Regions from separate parts of the Salinicola sp. 4072 genome, predicted to be linked through region 3. Evidence: predicted binding sites of a transcription regulator. Region 3 holds the regulator's gene; each other region holds the start of a gene.
What was found. The regulator sigma-54, encoded in region 3, starts transcription at its own class of promoters, with help from an activator protein. The targets are predictions, from matches to a motif close to TGGCACNNNNNTTGCTNT.
Positions count from the first base shown of each region.

Region 1: R3F72_RS00680 (HAD-IIB family hydrolase) is a predicted target of sigma-54. The motif match lies at 2,272-2,289, and genes of this name have one in related genera.
Region 2: R3F72_RS13290 (NCS1 family nucleobase:cation symporter-1) is a predicted target of sigma-54. The motif match lies at 1,436-1,453, and genes of this name have one in related genera.

Region 1 is NZ_JAXOVV010000001.1:155,559-159,720, reverse strand. Features, by position in the region: gene dgoD (galactonate dehydratase) at 1-189, shown strand, start outside; gene R3F72_RS00690 (2-dehydro-3-deoxy-6-phosphogalactonate aldolase) at 477-1,163, shown strand; gene R3F72_RS00685 (2-dehydro-3-deoxygalactonokinase) at 1,160-2,158, shown strand; gene R3F72_RS00680 (HAD-IIB family hydrolase) at 2,363-3,232, shown strand; gene R3F72_RS00675 (glycosyl transferase) at 3,296-4,162, shown strand, end outside.
Region 2 is NZ_JAXOVV010000019.1:46,377-50,538, forward strand. Features, by position in the region: gene R3F72_RS13280 (sodium:solute symporter family protein) at 1-555, shown strand, start outside; gene R3F72_RS13285 (ureidoglycolate lyase) at 633-1,115, opposite strand; gene R3F72_RS13290 (NCS1 family nucleobase:cation symporter-1) at 1,502-2,941, shown strand; gene R3F72_RS13295 (LysR family transcriptional regulator) at 2,970-3,863, opposite strand; gene R3F72_RS13300 (SDR family oxidoreductase) at 4,021-4,162, shown strand, end outside.
Region 3 is NZ_JAXOVV010000002.1:133,582-137,743, reverse strand. Features, by position in the region: gene rapZ (RNase adapter RapZ) at 1-549, opposite strand, end outside; gene ptsN (PTS IIA-like nitrogen regulatory protein PtsN) at 567-1,046, opposite strand; gene hpf (ribosome hibernation-promoting factor, HPF/YfiA family) at 1,056-1,364, opposite strand; gene R3F72_RS02945 (RNA polymerase factor sigma-54) at 1,496-2,929, opposite strand; gene lptB (LPS export ABC transporter ATP-binding protein) at 3,080-3,805, opposite strand; gene lptA (lipopolysaccharide transport periplasmic protein LptA) at 3,906-4,162, opposite strand, start outside.

The DNA of each region.
Region 1 (4,162 bases), on a different contig from region 3:
AACGACGTGCTCGATTACCTGGTGGACAAGAATGCCCTGGCGATCGAGGACGGTTACTGCTCGATCCCGCAGGGGCCGGGGCTGGGCGTCGAGATCGACGAGGCCTTCGTCGAGGAGCGTTCCAAGGTCGGCCATCGCTGGAGGAATCCGGTTTGGACGCATGAGGATGGTTCGATCGCGGAATGGTAACGGCACGCTCGATAGCCGCCTGCGCGAGCGAATCGCAGTGTTGCCCGGTGCGCGAACTCCTCACATATACCCCATATGCTCCGGGTTCTGTGCGCCGGGCGCCTTGCGCTTCAGCTCGCTCGGCTGGCTCTTGAGCGCACCGTACTTGGCGCTCAGCCGTCTTCGCTCGCCGACGCAGAGCATCCAGAAATGCGCGGCTCGGCTGGCGCTGGAGCATTCCGTACCTGGCGCTCTGCTGGCTGCGCTCGATCACGCGACTTTAGACCGGCCGAAACGAGGAGAGAGAAATGAACGAGACGCGTAAGTTTGCACTCGAAACGGCGCTGCGCGAGCGGCCGCTGGTGGCCATCCTGCGCGGGATCACGCCGGAGGAGATCGATGCGGTGTTCGATGCGCTGGTGGCGTCGGGCTTCAAGCTGATCGAGATTCCGCTCAATTCGCCGCGGGCGTGGGACAGCATCGCTGCCGTGGCCAAGCGCTGCCCGGACGACGTGGTGATCGGCGCCGGCACGGTGCTGGATCCGGTTCATGCCGAGCGGCTGGCATCGCTCGAGGCGCCGCTGCTGATCACGCCCAACACCGACCCGGAGGTGATCCGGGCCGGCGTCGAGCACGGCCTGGCGCCGATGATCGGCTGCATGACGCCGAGCGAGGCGCTGGCGGCGGCGAAGGCGGGGGCGACGGCGCTCAAGCTGTTCCCGGCGGCGGATCTGGGGACGGGCTATTTCAAGTCCATCAACGCGATCCTGCCCAAGGGCTTGCCGGTGCTGGCGGTCGGCGGTATCGACAAGAGCAACATGAGCGAGTGGCATGCCCATGGCGTGGCCGGCTTCGGCTTCGGCAGCAATCTCTACAAGCCGGGGCGCAGCGCCGACGAGGTCGGCAGGATCGCCGCCGAGCTGGTCGAGGAGTGGCGCCGCCTGCGCGAAGTCGCCAGTCACGCGGAGCAGCTGGAACGCGAGGCCGATGCATGAGCGGCGAGATCCCTGATCGTCTGATCATCATCGACTGGGGCACCAGCAATTTCCGGGCGTTTCTGGTCGATACGGCCAGCGGCGAGGTGCTGGACAGCCGGCGTTCGGCCTCCGGCCTGCGCGCGCTGAGCCAGAGCGAGTTTCCGCATTACTGCGCGTCGCAGACCGACGACTGGCGGAATGGCGGCGGCGCGGCTTCGGGCGCTGAAGGTGCGGCTTCGGGCGCTGAGGGCGCGTATTCGGGCGCTGAAGGCGCGTCTTGGGGCGCTGAAACGGTCCCGGTCTATCTGGCCGGGATGGTGGGTTCGGCGCGGGGCTGGTTCGAGGCGCCGCAGCTGGAACTGCCGGCCACGGCCGCCGACCTGGCGGATAACGTGGTCGCCGCGCCCGGGCTCGATAACGTCTGGATCGTGCCGGGCGTCAAGCAGGTGACGCCGGAGCACGTCGACGTGATGCGCGGCGAAGAGGTCCAGGCATTCGGCGCGCTGGCGCTGGCGGGTGTCGACAGCGGCGATTGCTGTCTGCCGGGTACGCACAGCAAGTGGGCGCGGCTCGAGGGCGGCCGGATGACCGAGTTCACCACGGTAATGACCGGCGAGCTCTATCACGCCGTGCGCTTCCACACCTTGCCGGGGGAGCCGGCCCGCGACGAGGCGCCGTTCGACGAGTCGGCGTTCCGGCTGGGCGTTTCCCGGGCGGGTTGCCCCGGCGGCGTGATGCATGCGCTGTTCGAGGCGCGCAGCCGGCATCTCTATGCCGGGCTCGAAGCGGGGCAGGTGGGCAGCTTCCTCTCCGGCGTGCTGATCGGGGAAGAGGTACACGCCATGCGACAGGCTCGCCCCGGGCTCGATACCGTGCGGCTGGTCGGCGCCGATTCGCTGCGTGAAAGCTATACCATCGCGCTGGAAGCGGCCGGCATCCGTGTCGAGTCGATCGACAGCGACCGGGCCACGCTGGCCGGGGTAATGGCAGTGGCTGCACGCCACGGGCGATAACAGCGCGCGCGTACGCGGCAGTGCACCATGATGGTGCATTGTTGTGCGTTCCGAAGCTACGAAACCGATGACGACGGCCCGAGACACCCATGGATGTCTCGGGCCGTCGTGTTTGGCATGATCCGTGCTACCTTCACCTATACGTCTGCTGACAAGCAGCCGATCGCGTACGACATGACGAGGTGAAGCGATGCGGGTGATGCCATGACACAGCCGGCCCTGAACAAACCGCCCCTGTTGGTGTTTACCGATCTCGATGGATCGCTGCTGGATCACGACACCTACGACTGGCAGCCGGCATTGGCCTGGCTGACGCGCCTGGAGCAACAGGCGATCCCGGTCATTCCCACCACCAGCAAGACGCGCGCCGAGCTGCTCGCGCTGCGCCAGGAGCTGGGGCTCGAACAGACTCCCTTCATTGCCGAGAACGGCGCGGTGATCGGGCTGCCGCCTTCCTGGCAGCATGCCCGGCTGGATCGCGATCCTGCCTCGCCGGATGGCCTGGTGGTCAAGACGCCGAGCATGGACGTCGACTATATCCGACGGCGCCTGGACGTGGTCCGTGAACGCCACGGCCTGAATTTTCGGCGCATGGGCGAGATGGATCTGGCCGAGGTGCAGGCGCTGACCGGGCTCAGCGCCGCCGGCGCCGAACAGGCGATGACGCGAGAAGGCAGCGAGCCGCTGGTGTGGGAAGACGACGACGCCAAACTGCAGGCATTGCACGAGACACTGCGTGTCGACGGCCTGCGCCTGACCCGCGGCGGGCGCTTCTGGCACGTGATGGGCGCGGTCGACAAGGGGCAGGCGTCGGACTGGCTGGTGGCGCGCTTCGAGGCGTTGCGCGGCTATCGCCCGCGGACGATCGGTCTGGGGGATGGCCCCAACGATCTGGCGCTGCTGGCAGCCACCGACATGGCGGTCGTCATCGCCGCCAGTCACGGCCAACCGATGCCGCTGGAAGGCTCGCAGATCTATCGGACCAAGGCCCAGGGGCCAACGGGCTGGTCGGAAGGTGTCTCTCATTGGCTAACCCGGGAGCTGGGGTGGGCCGACAACGATCCCGACGATTGATGGATAATCCCGATAACCGGCGTCAAGGACTGACGCCAGCCGACAACAGGATGAGGGTGTCTCATGAGTGATTTCTATCAGAACGGTATCGTTACCAATTTCCACAACCTCACCCGCCGCTCGGTGGAGGCACTGGAAACCGATCTCAAGCAGTTCTCGCGCAGCCGGCCGATGGGGTTGATCCTGCCGTCGCTGTATTCGGAGCTGGAAGGGCCGGCGCTTTCGCATATCGTCGACGAGCTGTGCAAGGTGCCTTATCTCAGCGAGATCGTCATCGGGCTGGATCGCGCCGATCGCGAGCAGTTTCTGAAGGCACGCGAGTTCTTTTCCCGCCTGCCGCAGCACCACCGCATCCTGTGGAACGATGGCCCGCGTCTTCAGGCCCTGCATCAGGAGCTGGCCCAGGAGAATCTGGCCCCCCAGGAGCCGGGTAAAGGCTGTAACGTCTGGTACTGCTCCGGTTATGTGCGCGCGTCCGGCAAGGCCGAGTCGGTTGCGCTGCATGACTGCGATATCGTGACCTACGATCGCGGGCTGCTGGCCCGGTTGATCTATCCGGTGGCCAATCCGCGTTTTCACTACGAGTTCTGCAAGGGTTACTACTCGCGGATTGCTTCCGGCAAGCTCAACGGCCGCGTGGCGCGGTTGATGGTCACGCCGCTAATCCGGGCGTTCAAGATGATCTACGGGCCGCTGCCTTACCTGGACTATCTCGACAGCTTCCGTTATCCGATCTCCGGTGAGTTCTCGATGCGGGCCGACGTGCTCGATGGCATTCGCATTCCCAGCGACTGGGGGCTGGAGATCGGCGTGCTTTCCGAGGTGCACCGCAACTTCTCGACCAAGCGGCTGTGTCAGGTCGATATCGCCGATGCCTACGACCACAAGCATCAGCCGGTATCGGAAGACGATCCGTCGGGTGGTCTGAAC
Region 2 (4,162 bases), on a different contig from region 3:
CTGCTGCTGCTGGTCGCGGGGCTGTCGGCGACCATGTCCAGCGCGAGTTCGGATGCCATCGCCGGCGTGTCGATCCTGCTGCGCGACGTCTACGTGCTGTTCACCGGCCATACGCCGTCGGCACGCAAGGTGGTGGGCCTGTCGCGGCTGGCGCTGGTCGCCACCATCGGCCTGGCGCTGCTGTTCGCGCTGACGTCCGACAACGTCATCAGCTACATCACCAGCATGATCGCCACGGTCATGGCGGGGATGTTCGTCTGTGGCGTGCTGGGGCGCTTCTGGCCGCGCTACAACTGGCAGGGCGCCATCGCCACCCTGATCGCCGCCTCCGCCACGTCACTGGCGGTGATCAACGTGGATAGCTGGACGACGTTCTGGGGCAACCCCAGCATCCCGGCGGTGCTGGTGGCACTGGTCGTGGGCGTCGTCGTCAGTCTGGTCACGCCGGCCTCGAAGGTGACGCCGGAACAGGCACTCAAGATCATCGACGACGAACGTGAGCGCATGGAGCTGGAGGAAGATCCGGCGGCGGCGGTCAGCGGCAAGACCGCCTGAGCCAACTGCAAATGATGCTTTCGATGCCCCGCTAGCGCGGGGCATCCTCGTTCTCGACTCTCGCCCGCTGATCCGCTCTAGACCACCACCCGGATCGCCATCGGCCGCTCGTCGAGATTGTCGGCGCCAGCGCGGTCAACGACGAAGAACTCGCCCTCGCGCTCCAGCACCGAATGGATCGCGTGCCAGGTGCCGGCGCGGTAGTTGACGCCCTGGCGGCCGTCGGTGACGAAGGCGCGGATCTCGTCCGGATCGATGTCGTCTCCCGGCGGCGCCACGACGACGACGAAGCGCTCTTCGTGCAGCGGCATGAACGCCTGGCTGCCCAGCGGATGGCGTTCGAGCAACTCGAGCTCCAGCGGCAGCGTGACCGGCTGGCTGACGAACACGCTGATCAGCGGCCGCGAAGGGGCGTCCAGGATCTCCACCCGAGCCAGATCGTGATGGCGCTGCGTGCGCCCGCCGTTGATCGCAAATGACTCGCTGATACGAGCGTCGATCACATCGCCGAACGGCGCGAAAGCCTCCGGCGTCAGCTTCTGGGCCTTCAATTCCAGCATGACTCTCTCCCCTTGGTGCTTCGTTCCAATCTAGCTTCGTTTCAATCTAGCGCTTCATCGTATACAAAACGAAACCGTTTTTCTTTTCTGCACTTGTATGGTGCATGCCGCCATCCAAGCGCACATCGATTGTGCGTTTCCAGCCCGACTGGGCCTGAAAGCTTGCTCGCCGCACTCGGTTCATGAACCAGCGCAAGGTTTGGCCGGAACCATGCCATGCGCTGGTCTTTGGGTTAAAAGTTTGAGCGCTGGCGTCTTTTCCAGAAGCGACCCCTTCCCATATCGTTTGCGACTCTCTCTTCTCGTTGTGATGACGGATATGGCACGCATCTTGTATACAAAAACAGGAACCACAATCACAAACCACCCTGCGGAGGGCATCCGCCATGCCACAGCAACCGCACCACTCACCTCACCAGTACAGCGACCGGCTCTACAACGCCGATCTTGCGCCCACCAGGCAGAACTGGAACTGGTACAACATCCTCGCCTTCTGGCTTTCCGACGTGCACAGCGTCGGCGGCTACGTGGTCGCCGCCAGCCTGTTCGCCCTGGGCCTGGCCGGCTGGCAGGTGCTGATCTCGCTGTTGATCGGTATCTGCATCGTGCAGATCTTCGCCAACCTGATGGCGAGGCCGAGCCAGAAAGCCGCGGTGCCGTTCCCGGTGATCTGCCGGCTCTCGTTCGGCGTGCTGGGAGCGAACATCCCGGCGATGATCCGCGGCCTGATCGCCGTGGTGTGGTACGGCATTCAGACCTATCTGGCCTCCAACGCCCTGACCATCGTGATCCTGCGCCTGTTCCCCGACATGGAATCGCTGGCCGGCCCCAGCTTTCTCGGCCTCTCCTATCTGGGCTGGATCAGCTTCATGCTGCTGTGGTGTCTGCAGGCGATCGTGTTCTGGCGCGGCATGGACTCGATCCGGCGCTTCATCGACTGGAGCGGCCCGGCGGTCTATCTGGTGATGTTCGCCCTGGCCGCCTGGCTGGTGTGGCAGGCGGGCTGGGCCAACATCAGCTTCACCTTGAGCGACATCCAGCTTTCCCCCGGCGAGCAGCTGTGGCAGATGGTGATCGCGGCCGCCATCGTCGCCGGCTACTTTGCCGGGCCGACGCTCAACTTCGGCGATTTCACCCGCTACGCGCGCACCTTCGATGACGTCAAACGAGGCAACTTCTGGGGCCTGCCGGTCAACTTCCTGGTGTTCTCGGCGACCACAGTGATGATGGTCTCGGCGACACTGCCGGTGTTCGGCGAGATGATCGACGATCCGATCGAAACGGTTTCCCGCCTCGACAATACTTTCGTTGCCGTGCTGGGCGCCGCGACCTTCGTCACCACCACCATCGGCATCAATATCGTCGCCAACTTCGTCGCGCCGGCGTTCGACTTCTCTAACATGGCGCCCAGCAAGATCAGCTTCCGTACCGGCGGCTTCATCGCCGCCGTCGGCTCGATCTTCCTGACCCCGTGGAACCTGTTCAGCAATCCGGAGATCATCCATTACACCGTCGACCTGCTCGCGGCGGCCATCGGCCCGCTCTACGGCATCCTGATCATGGACTACTACCGTATCCGCCGGGGCGAGATCGATGTTGACGCCCTGTTCAGCGTCGATCCCAGCGGCCCCTACTGGTATCGCAACGGCTTCAATCCGGCCGCGGTGAAGGCGGTGGTCGCTGCGTCGTTGATCGGCATCGTGATCAACTTCCTGCCGCTGGGCGACCTGGGGCACTTCTCGGTCTTCATCGGCGGCGCACTCGGCGCGACTTTCTATGCCATGGCGATGCGCCGCGCCACCGCCGCGGCGGCTGTGGCGTCATGAGCTGAGCAACGCTTTCGGCCTGCCAAGGCTACGGCCGGATATCCGCCAGAGCCGCGACCATAGCATCGAGAAACAGGCGCGTCTTACGCGGTAACTGCTTCCCCATGGGATACAGCGCCATGATCGGCGCTTCGCCGAGATGCCATTCCGGCAGCACACGCTCGATGGTTCCCGCCGCCAGATCGGCGGCGACATCGACCTGAGACTTGATAAGAATCCCCTGGCCCGCCCGCGCCCAATCGTAAGCCGCATCGGCATTGTTGACCGACAGCCGCGTTTGGCCGATCCCGGAAGCGGCTCGCCCGTCGTCATTTATGAGCCGGACGTTCGCGGTGAAGCTGCCATGGCGAATGAAGGCATGCGCCTTCAACGCATCAGGCGTGGTGGGTCGACCATAGCGGTCGAGATATGCGGTCGAGGCCACCAGTATCCGGCGATTGTCCGCCAGTTTTCTCAACCGAAGCGTGCTATCGGCTGGCTGCCCGATGCGAATCGCGATATCCACGCCATCCGCGACCAGATCGACCAGAGAGTCATCCAGTCCGAGCGATACCTTGAGCTGGGGATGGTCCTCGCTGAGCTGAAGCAGGACCGGCGAAACGTGGCGACGTCCGAAAGAAACGGGAGCCACGACCGTCAAGGTGCCGAAAACTTCATCGCGGCCCGAGACCAATCTGGCTTCGCCGATCGCCAAGGCCTCTAAGGCTCGCTCGACATCGTTGCGTAGTCGCTCGCCCTCTTCCGTCGCGGAAAGAGCCCGGGTGGTGCGATGGATCAATTCGACGCCGACACGCTGCTCCAGCGATTTCAGCCGTTTGCTGACAACGGCAACACTGGTATCTAGCTCGCGTGCCGCGGCAGAAAGACTGCCTAAGCTTAATATGTAGCAGAAGGTCTTGAGTTCATTGAGATCATCAAGCACACGACACCTTTATCAACCCATATTTGAATATGTTTCTAACATAAGACCATTTATATCGCTCAATGCAACAGCTAAGCTGATTTTCGATCACGGTTGATACGAACAATTCAATCTTTGGCCATCCCCCTGAATAGAAAGACACGTCGGGAGTCATCATATGTTTTCACTCGAGCAACAGCGCGTTCTCGTCATCGGTGGTAGCTCCGGCATCGGCTTGGCAACGGCCATGAGCGCTGTGGCAGCGGGAGCTGCTGTCACCATCGCCTCACGTTCGCAGGACAAGCTGGACACCGCCGCCG
Region 3 (4,162 bases):
GTCGGCGTCCAGCGGCACGCCGCGTTTGAAGCCAAAGGACTCGAAGGTCAACGTCAGACGGCCGCCGGTGTGCTTGGCGACCTGTTCCCCGATCCGCGCCCGCAGTTCGTGTACCGAAAGCCCCTGGGTATCGATCACCAGGTCGGCCATGCGGCGAATCGGTGCGAGATATTCCTGCTCGTGATCGATCGCCTCGGCCAGCGTCATGTCGTTGCCGCGTGTCAGCGGATGACGCCTGCGGGTGGCCGAGTAGCGCTCCAGCAGAATCTTGGCGTCGGCGGTGAGATAGACGACCTGCGTGTCGATCCTGCGCTCTCGCACCGCATTCAGCAGGACCGGGAAGCGTTCGAGCGATTCCGGCAGGTTGCGTGCATCGATGCTGACCGCCACGTTGGGGCGCGTGGGCGGAGCGCTGCGCAGTTCGTCGATCAGCGGTGCCAGCAGATTGGCCGGGAGGTTGTCGATGGCGTAGTAGCCCAGATCTTCCAGCGCCTGCAGGGCGATCGATTTTCCCGAGCCGGAGCGGCCGCTGATGATGACGAGTTGCATGCCTAGTGTGTCCTGGTTCAGTCGTCGTCGTTGGGTTGATGATGACGAATGGCATCGATCAGCGCGTCGTGCAGCGCCTGCTGAGTCTCCGCGTGACGCAACTGCTGTCTGACGCTGCCCTGATTCATGACGCCGGCGACCTCGGCCAGTAGCGAAAGGTGGGTATCGTCCGCTTCTTCCGGTACCAGCAGCACGAATACCAGATCCACCGGTTCACCGTCGATCGCGTCGAAGTCGATGGCGTCCTTCAGGCGCATGAATCCCGCGATCGGCCCCTTGCAGTGAGGGCTGCGCGCGTGAGGGATGGCAACGCCGTTGCCGATCCCCGTGCTGCCCAGTCGCTCACGTCCGATCAGACGGCTGAAGACTTCCTGGCTATCCAGGCTGGGTGTGTTTTGGGCGATGAAGGTGCTGAAGAATTCCAGCAGACGTTTTTTGCTACCCCCCGTGACCCCGTAAAGGGTACGTTCGGGGGGCAGAATGCTTTCCAGTGTCATCATCAGGCGTTAACGGGCGCCGGCGCCTTGGGCGCGGGCTTGTGCCTTCTCTTTGTGTTTGACCAGTTGACGGTCGAGTTTGTCGGCCAGTGAATCGATGGCGGCATACATGTCGGTATCGCTGGCTTCGGCGTGCAGATCGCCGCCTGCGGCATGCAGGGTACAGGCTGCCTGTTGGCGCTCCTTCTCGACACTCAGGGTGACCTGAACATTGGTGATATTGTCGTAGTGACGCTCCAAACGAACGAGTTTTTCTCCGACATAGTCCCGGAGGGCATCGGTCAGCTCGACATGATGGCCGGTAACGTTCACTTGCATGACACACTCCTGTTGCGGCAGATGGCACTTTTGATTGTAACCCTTTTCAGGTCACTGCAAAGGCATCGTGATCGATATCCTCCGGTTTGGCGAGTCCTGGATCGATTTTGCCTCGCCGTACAGTCGGGACGTCAGGAAAGGCGCTTGCGTTCACTGGACGAGGGAATGCCCATGGCTTCCCGATATTTGGCCACGGTGCGCCTGGCAACGCAGATATCGGACTGGGCAAGCAATTCGACCAATTTGCTGTCCGAGAGCGGCTTTCTGGGGGGCTCTTCGCCAATGAACTTCTTGATCCGGGCGCGAATCGCCGTGCTCGAATAGCTGTCGCCTTCCCCGCGTTGACCGCCGACCTGGCTCGAGAAGAAGTACTTGAGCTCGAACACGCCGCGAGGCGTGTGGATGTACTTCTGGGTCGTGACCCGGGAAATCGTCGACTCGTGCATGTCGACGCTGCCGGCGATGTCGGCCAGTATCAGCGGCTTCATGGCCTCTTCGCCGCGCTCGAGGAAATCGACCTGGCGCGACATGATCTCCCGGCCGACACGCAGCAGCGTGTCGTTGCGGCTCGAAAGGCTCTTGAGCAGCCAGCGGGCCTCCTGCAGATGCTGGCGCAGGAAGGTGTTGTCGTCACTCTTGTCGGCGCGCTTGATCAGGGCGGCGTAGTCGGGCTGGATGCGCAGACGTGGCAGCGCCTCGGCGTTGAGCTCGATGCGCCAGCCGTCGGGGGAGGGCGTGGCGACGAGGTCGGGAATCACGTAGTCGTCGCGGCAGGTATCGAAGCGTTGCCCGGGGCGTGGTTCGAGCGTGCGGATCATCGCGATGACGCTGTCGAGTTCGTCGTCCTCGAGCCGCAGGCGGCGTTTGAGCAGTCGCCGATCGTTGCCGGCCAGGGCCTCGAGAAACTGGCGTACCAGGCGTTTGGCTTGTGGCAGCAGTGGGGTGTCCGCGTCCAGCGTACCGAGCTGGAGCAGCAGGCATTCGCGCAGGTCGCGGGCGCCGACGCCGGTGGGGTCGAACTGCTGCAGACGCATCAGCATGTGTTCGAGATCCGCCGTGGTCACGCGATCGTCGCGCTGGGTGCGGAGGCTGAGGGCCAGTTCGTCGAGAGAGCCGGTGAAGTAGCCGTCGTCATTGATCGCGTCGATCAGACATTCGCCCAGCTCGCGCTCGCGGTCGTCGAAATCGCCCATCGCCATCTGCCACAAAAGGTGGTCGTGCAGACTGGTGGCAGCGGCGTTGCGGTCGAAATCCGGCGCCTCTTCGCTGCCGCTGCCGCTGCCCAGCGATCCGGCGGTGGCGTCCTGATAGGTGTCGCTCCAGTCGCTGTCGAGCGCCAGCTCTTCGGGAATGTCGCTGGGCCAGTCGTCTTCCGGCGCTTCCGGGGTCTCCTGCTCCGAATACTGCTCTTCCAGCTCCAGCATCGGGTTGGATTCGAGCGCTTGTTGAATCTCCTGGCACAGGTCGAGCGTCGACAGCTGCAGCAGTTGAATCGCCTGTTGGAGCTGAGGCGTCATGGTCAACTGCGTGCCGACTCTGAGTTGCAGCGAAGGCTTCATGGACATGGCGAAACGGTCGTCATAATCAACGAGGGAATAGCCACGTTACTGATTGATCTGACGACATGCAACGATTTATGCAAGAAACATGCCACTCAAGGCGGCTCAGGCAAGGCTGGCCGCCGGAAAGAAACACGGTGGGGGCGGGAAATCGGATTATAACCGGAATTCGTGACCAAGATAGACGTCGCGAACGCGCTGGTTGTCGAGAATGGCTTCGGGGCGGCCCTCGGCAATGATCTGCCCGTCGCCGACGATGTAGGCGTTGTCGCAGATATCCAACGTTTCGCGCACGTTGTGATCGGTGATGAGAACGCCGATCTCCCGATCGCGGAGCTGGCGGATGATGCTCTTGATATCGCCGACCGAGATCGGGTCGACGCCGGCGAAGGGCTCGTCGAGCAGGACGAAGGCCGGCTCCGTGGCCAGCGCGCGTGCGATCTCGACGCGCCGGCGTTCGCCGCCGGACAGGCTCATGCCGAGGTTGTCGCGAATATGGTCGACGTGAAAATCGGCGAGCAGCCGCTCAAGCTGTTCGCGTCGCCCGGCGCGGTCCAGATCCTTGCGCGTCTCGAGAATGGCCATGATGTTGTTGGCGACACTCAGTTTGCGAAAGATCGAGGCTTCCTGCGGCAGATAACCGATCCCGGCTCGCGCCCGGTCATGCATCGGCGCACGGCTGAGGTCGTGGTCGTCGATATGAACGCTGCCGGCATCGGACTTGACCAGGCCGACGATCATGTAGAAGGAAGTGGTCTTGCCTGCGCCGTTGGGGCCGAGCAGGCCGACGATGCTGCCCTGGCGCAGGGTCAGACTGAAATCGTGGACGACGCGACGTCCCTTGTAGCTCTTGGCCAGATTGGCGGCCGTTAGCGTTTTCATGGATGCGATCCTTGTGGCGACGCGGCGCAGAGCGATTCAGGCCCGGTGAGCGTGGTCGGGAGCAGAGCCCGAATCTTCTCTGGAATCATGACTGGAATGACTATTGGGACGACTGTTCGGAAGCGTTGCGCGGCGTAAGTGTCATGCGAACGCGACCGTCGCCACTGCCGTCGCCGTCCTGGCTGGAACGAGCCTGGACGCGGCGCGAGTCGAGATAGTATTCGACGTAGGCGCCATCGAAGGTATCGCCGGCCTGATGCAGCTCGGCGTTGCCGACCAGTTCCACGCGGCGCTCGGCGGCGTGATAGACGACGGTGTCGCCCCAGCCCTTGACGATCTCTTCGTCGGGCGCCGGTT